3 regions of the Paralcaligenes sp. KSB-10 genome follow, and region 1 is predicted to be linked to each of the others. Evidence: predicted binding sites of a transcription regulator. Region 1 holds the regulator's gene; each other region holds the start of a gene.

Region 1 (2,270 bases):
AGCAAAGACGGGAAGCATTAGAGCATTTTTGATTCGGGTGTTTAGGGCACTCGAGTGTTTGTGGCGTTTGACGTTTTGGTCGGTTTGGTATTTACGGTTTGGTATTTAAAGACGCCGTCTATCGGGGCTTGGGGTCAGGGCCGGCACGGCGTGCTTGATCCGGATCTACCTCGTCCAGGCGGGCGTCGGGCGAACTCGCCCAGCCTCACGAGGCTGGGCTCAGACAGCGCCCGCCGAAAGCCCCCGCCTTCCCTACGGTAGCATCCGGCGCACGCCTTACGCCGGCCCTGACCCCAAGCCCCAATAGACGGCTCGCGTAATGGCATGCCTGGAATTACGTTACGGGATGTCTGGAATTAACGTGCCCGCACCCATGCCTCCATCACGTGGTCACGTATACCTCGATGTACGACTCGATTGACTAAACACGGGCTCCCCAACGTATACCTCGCTGCATTACCTCAACGCAAGCCGCAGGGTGGGCGGTGCTGTGCAGTCCGGCGGTAGTCCAGCGCCGGGTGCTGACGAAGGGAAGGCGGGGGCTTTCGGCGGGCCCTGTCTGAGCAGTGCCTCGCGCGCGAGGCACTGCGAGTTGGCCCGACGCCCGCCTGGACGAGGCAGACCCGGGCAGTCGGGGTGCGTAGCACCTCGACCGCTGGACGTGCCGGACTGCACAGCACCGCCCACCCTGCGGCGTCTTTACAGAACTACCGTCCAAAGTACAAAGTAATAAGCTCAAACCTGAACGAACGGCTCAAAAATAATCGACTGAAACACGTTCAGTTCTGTAAACACTCGAACCGAAAATACGCTGGAAAAGACTTGCGGCTGCCGCCCTGAGTACGAGGCTTCAGTTCAGCGGCGTAGTGCGTATCAGCCCCACGGCAATGCCTTCCAGGGAGAACTCATCTTGAGGCCCCACCACGATAGGTTTGAAATCGGGGTTTTCGGGCAGGAGTTCGATGCGGCTGCCGGATTTGGACAGACGCTTGACAGTGACATCGTCGCCCAGGCGGGCCACCACTATTTGGCCATTGCGCGCCTCAGGGGTTTTTTTGACAGCCAGGAGGTCGCCGTCGAGTATGCCGGCATCGCGCATGCTCAAGCCGCGTACGCGCAGCAGGTAGTCGGGCGCCTGGCTGAACAAAGCTGGTTCTACACCGATTTCGCGCTCGATGTGCTCGGTAGCCAGAATAGGGCTGCCGGCGGCCACGCGGCCGACTATGGGTAGCAATAATTGCGCAAGCATGGAGGACGGCGACTGAACGGAGGCGGCTGCATCGTCCCTGAGGCGGATACCGCGCGAGGCGCCTGCGGTGAGCTCGATAGCCCCTTTTTTAGCCAGCGCCTTGAGATGGTCTTCGGCTGCGTTGGCCGACTTGAAGCCAAGCGCGCGCGCGATTTCGGCGCGGGTGGGCGGGAAGCCGGTGCGCGTGATCTCGGCCCGGATGAGGTCGAGGATTTGTTGTTGACGCTCGGTGAGTTTGGCGGCCATTGCGAAATAAGCTGTATTTATGTACAGCTTGGATTCTGCGGCAAACAATACAAAAAATCAAGTGTTTGCCGCCGGAAAAACGAATGGACCGCTAAATGGACCGCTATTTTGCCAATACTTCGGCGACGGCTTGCGCCACGTAGTCGATGTTGCGGCTGTTGAGGGCCGCCACGCAGATGCGGCCGCTGCTGACCGCGTAAACGCCATGTTCGTCGCGCAACTGATCGACTTGTGCGGAAGTCAGGCCCGAGTAGGAAAACATGCCGCGCTGCGACAGCACGAAATCGAAATTCTGCTTGACCCCATGGGATTTCAGCTTTTCGACCAGTTGCGTGCGCATGGCGCGTATGCGTTCGCGCATGCCGGCAAGCTCGCCAACCCAGATCTTGAAGAGTTCGGGCGAGTTCAGCACCATGGAAACCACGGTACCACCGTGGGTGGGAGGGTTGGAATAGTTGGTGCGAATTACACGCTTGAGCTGGCTTAGAACCCGGCCTGATTCTTCCTTGCTGGCCGACACCATGGTCAGGGCGCCGACGCGTTCGCCGTAAAGCGAGAATGATTTGGAGAATGAGGAGCTGATGAGCATGTTCAGGCCTTGTTCGGCAAACATGCGCACCACCGACGCGTCTTCTTCCAGGCCGTCGCCGAAACCCTGGTAGGCAATGTCCATGAAAGGAACCAGCTGTTTATCCTTGACGACTTTGGCGATTTGCTGCCATTGCGCAAAGCTGGGGTCGACACCGGTAGGGTTGTGGCAGCAAGCGTGCAAGAC
Region 2 (2,270 bases), 590 kb from region 1:
GCCAATGAGTGGCATGCGAGCTGTCGCCGAACAGGATGGTCTGGGCAGAGGGCGACAGGCGTATTCCGTTGGCCAGCTGCTGTTGTTCCACTTCGTGCATGAGCAGGCGCAGGTGGCCGGTCAGTGTCTTGTCGTAGGGGGCGTTGGCAATATTCTGGGCAATAAAGTACGTAATGACAATACCGATTGTCCACAACAAAAACAGGGGCCCGAACATCCATATCAGGATTTTGCTCAGCAGAGTTCTGTTGGGTTTTTTTTTCTGCGGTGGAGGTGGCTTGAACAAGGCTTGTACGCTGGGCGCTGGAGATCGTTGATGTGGCGGAGCCGCCGGGCGCGCGTGCCGCGCCGCCTCAGGCGGCGAGCGAATTGTTGCGCGATTCGGGTTCGAGGCAATACCCCAGGCCGCGCACCGTAATGATGCGCGCACCGCTGGGTTCAAGCTTTTTGCGCAGTCGGTGGATATACACTTCGATGGCATTGGTGGTGACTTCTTCACCCCATTCGCACAGCAGGTCGACGAATTGGTTTTTGCTGATCATGCGGCCGCAGCGCGAGAGAAAAATTTCGAGCAGGCTGGTTTCGCGCGCAGACAGTTCGATTTGCTGGTCATGTATCCTGGCAATGCGCCCATTCAGGTCGAAGCTGAGATTCTTGTGCTTGAGCACGGTGGTGCTGTTGCCGGAGCTGCGGCGGGTAAGGGCCCGTACGCGGGCTTCGAGCTCGGTCAGGGCGAAAGGTTTGGCCATGTAGTCGTCGGCGCCCAGGTCGAGCCCCCTGACGCGTTGTTCGATGGCATCTGCCGCAGTCAGTATGAGAACCGGTATGGGGGTGTGCCGTTGCCTCAGCAGGCGCAGAACTTCGAGGCCGTGCAGTTGCGGCAGATCCAGGTCGAGGATAAGCAGGTCGAAAGCCTGGAGCTGCAGGGCGGAATCGGCGCTGGAACCGTCATTGACGACATCGACGGCGTAGCCGTCGTAGCGTAGCGAACGGGAAAGTCCATCCGCAAGAATACTATCGTCTTCAGCGATTAAAATATGCATGTCCCTGGCCTGTTGATTTTGATTCCCCCGTGGAATGTTTCATTTTGACACGTGGCCGGAACGCCGACCAGTAAGGGATAACGATGAATTCGGCGAATATTTTTATTTACTGTTTGTTTATACAGTATAATTTGGTGCAATAATCATTCGGATCATAGTGGGCGCTACCGCGTCCAACTTCAATTTTTTTAGCCAAGGATCGTACATGGACGACAAAAATAGCAAAGCCGCTACCGCCGAGCGCGCCAAAGCACTTGCTGCCGCCTTATCGCAAATCGACAAGCAGTTCGGCAAAGGTTCCGTCATGCGCTATGGCGACAACAAGGTCGAACACGATATCCAGGTGGTTTCCACGGGTTCGCTGGGCCTTGACATCGCCCTGGGCGTAGGTGGCTTGCCGCGCGGTCGTGTCATCGAGGTCTACGGCCCCGAATCGTCCGGTAAAACCACACTGACCCTGCAAGTCATTGCCGAGATGCAAAAAGTGGGCGGTACCTGCGCTTTTATCGATGCCGAGCACGCGCTCGACGTTCAGTATGCCTCCAAGCTGGGTGTCAACCTGGCCGATCTGCTCATTTCACAACCCGATACAGGCGAGCAGGCTCTTGAAATCACCGATGCGCTCGTGCGTTCGGGTTCGGTCGATCTCATCGTCATCGACTCGGTGGCGGCGCTTGTGCCCAAAGCCGAAATCGAGGGCGACATGGGCGATTCGCTTCCCGGCCTGCAGGCTCGCCTTATGAGCCAGGCTTTGCGCAAGCTTACGGCCAGTATCAACCGAACGAATTGCATGGTTATTTTCATCAATCAAATCCGCATGAAAATCGGCGTCATGTTCGGTAATCCCGAAACCACCACAGGCGGCAATGCGCTCAAGTTTTATTCTTCGGTTCGGCTCGATATCCGCCGTATCGGCGCCATTAAGAAGGGCGACGAAGTCGTGGGTAATGAAACCCGCGTCAAAGTGGTCAAGAACAAGGTGGCCCCGCCATTCAAGCAGGCCGAGTTCGATATCATGTACGGCAGCGGCATTTCACGCGAAGGCGAAATCGTCGACCTGGGTGTCCAGGCCGATATCGTCGACAAGGCCGGCGCCTGGTTCAGCTACGGTGGCACGCGCATCGGCCAGGGCAAGGACAATGTGCGCGAATATCTTAAAGAGCATCCCGACATGGCTCTTGAAATCGAAAACAGGGTACGTGAACAACTGGGCGTGATAGCCAAGGC
Region 3 (2,270 bases), 200 kb from region 1:
TCGGCCCTTTCCTGCGCATTGCCCAAGCGGTATGTGGCGAGCTCGCCCTTGCCGTCCAGCACATGCACGTCCAACGGACCGCCGGCATAAAAATGCCAGATTTCATCCGAAGCGATCCGGTGCCAGGCCGAATACGCGCCCTGATCCAGCAAATAATAAATAGCCGTCGAAGCGCTGCGCTGCGCACCATCCGCGCTGCGCCGCACGCTCTGCCCGCCGCGATAGGTTTCGCGGTAATAGCCTCCTTCCGGATGCGGCTGCAGTTGGAACCGCTCGATCAGGCTTTCCACACGCGTGGCATCGGTATTCATGCGGCGCCTTTTCCTTATTTCCAGGCAGCGAGGAAAGCCAGCAGGACCCTGGCCGAGTTGTCGGCCGCGATATTCATGAAAGTATGCATCTCGTTGACGCCCTCGCCGCCGCCGGCCAAGTCGCTGAGCGAGCGAAACGCAATGAATGGAACGCCATTGCTGTAAGCCACCATGGCGCAGGCGGCGCTTTCCATATCGAGCACATTGGCATGGAAGGTTTTGAATGCGTACTCGCGAAAGGCGGCGTTATCCACGAAGGCCGAACCCGACACGCCGTTGCCGCCAACGACCAGCGCGGGATGGCGCTTGAGGCATTCATTCCGCTTGTCGCATGAAGCAAGTTTCACGTTGCGGATGGACTTGGCTACGGCCAGCATCTGCGGATCGACATCGAACCAGAATTTCTTGCTGGCTTGCGGCTGGGCGGCGGAACGTACTTTTACCGGCCGCGGATACATCATGCCGAAATTGGGAAAACTGAAATCGTCTTTGCCGGGCGGCGGCTGAAATACGCCGGGCGCCGTTTCACGCGCCATCAGCACTTCCAGATACTGGCCCCAACGCTCCACGACTGTCACATCGCCAATATGCAAGGAGGGATTCACCCCTCCCGCAATACCGCTGAACACCACATGGCTGATCTTGAAACGATCCAGCGCCAATTGCATATTCATCGCCGCATTGGTCATGCTGATGCCGCTCAGGAACAGCACCACGGGCTTGCCCTGCAGCGTGCCGGTGGTGAATTCCACGCCATTGACGGAGAACTTCTCCGGCTGCTTGAGCTTGCCGTGCAACAGGGCCAGCTCGGGCTCGAATGCCGAAATAACGGCGATGCGCGATATGCTGTCCAGCAATGCCGCCGCATGCGCGGGCAACAGCAGGCAAGAGGCCACGAGAAGCATGGCGGAGACAGTTCTGACAATGCGGTCGAAGTAGCGGGACATGGCGCGGGGTCGCAAATAATAGTTCAAGGAAAGGGCATGCCGCATTGTACGTGCAGTGCCATCGGGGTCAATACACAACGCCCATCCAGCTTTCACGCGGTGATCGATAAAAAGCCCGCCGGCCATGAATAGTCCTGGCCCAAAGCTTGATATACTGTTTTTAAATACAGTAATACGCAATACCATGAACCGAGTGCTGGAAAACCGCTACTACTATCTTGACAATTTCGAGATGGTCTTGCGCTGGGTCGAACAACGCTACAGCGACCTGCTGCTCGATACCGAGCGCGATTTCATCGGGAACTTCAGCATGCTGCCTCGCGCGTCGCGCGCGCTGCTGGTCAGGATGATCATGCGCAAGGGCACGCTCTTCAGAAGCAGCAAGCTGCACTATGACGAAATCGGCGGCGCCGTCGAGGCCGCGCAGGCTTTGATCGAACAGCGCTGGCTGGACGACAGGCCACCGCTCACGCTCGAGCAATTGTTCACGCTGCTGACCAAGGCGGAACTGGGCTGCGTATTCGACTCTGCCTTGCCCGATAAAAACGCCAGGAAAGCCGACCAGTTGCAGTCTCTTAAAGACCGCTACACCGAACTCCAGCCCTACGATGCCTGGTATTGCGGCGCTACCGACCACGTGTATGAACTGCTCGTCATGCCCGTTTGCGAGTGCCTGCGCTTGATGTTCTTTGGTAATTTACGCCAGGACTGGTCCGAGTTCGTCCTCGCCGACCTGGGCCTGTATGCGTATGAAAAGGTGGAATTTCCCGCTACCTCGCGCATTTTCCAAAACCGCCAGGACATCGCCGACTATCTGCATTTGCATCATTGCCGCGAACGACTCCGCTCGGGCACCGATGCAGGCCTGGTGCAGACTGATATTCCTTCGGATCCGTACCAGAACGAATGGCTTGAACAACGCCGCGCCAAACTGCTATTCCAGATCGCTCGACACTACGAAAAAGACAAGGACTGGGCTCGCGCCCATGCTTTGTATTCGCAATGCGCCTAT

What was found. Region 1 encodes LexA, which represses DNA repair genes until DNA is damaged. Its sites were predicted from a motif close to ACTGTATNNNNATACAGT; they were not measured.
Region 2: recA (recombinase RecA) is a predicted target of LexA. The motif match lies at 1,152-1,169, and genes of this name have one in related genera.
Region 3: LSG25_RS02015 (VRR-NUC domain-containing protein) is a predicted target of LexA. The motif match lies at 1,412-1,429, and genes of this name have one in related genera.

What each region holds. Positions count from the first base shown of each region.
Region 1 is NZ_CP089848.1:245,156-247,425, forward strand. It holds gene LSG25_RS01100 (CaiB/BaiF CoA-transferase family protein) at 1-21, shown strand, start outside; gene lexA (transcriptional repressor LexA) at 851-1,495, opposite strand; gene LSG25_RS01110 (amino acid aminotransferase) at 1,599-2,270, opposite strand, start outside.
Region 2 is NZ_CP089848.1:837,731-840,000, reverse strand. It holds gene LSG25_RS03880 (sensor histidine kinase) at 1-286, opposite strand, end outside; gene LSG25_RS03875 (response regulator transcription factor) at 354-1,043, opposite strand; gene recA (recombinase RecA) at 1,249-2,270, shown strand, end outside.
Region 3 is NZ_CP089848.1:445,217-447,486, reverse strand. It holds gene LSG25_RS02025 (cupin domain-containing protein) at 1-311, opposite strand, end outside; gene LSG25_RS02020 (5'-methylthioadenosine/S-adenosylhomocysteine nucleosidase) at 326-1,216, opposite strand; gene LSG25_RS02015 (VRR-NUC domain-containing protein) at 1,443-2,270, shown strand, end outside.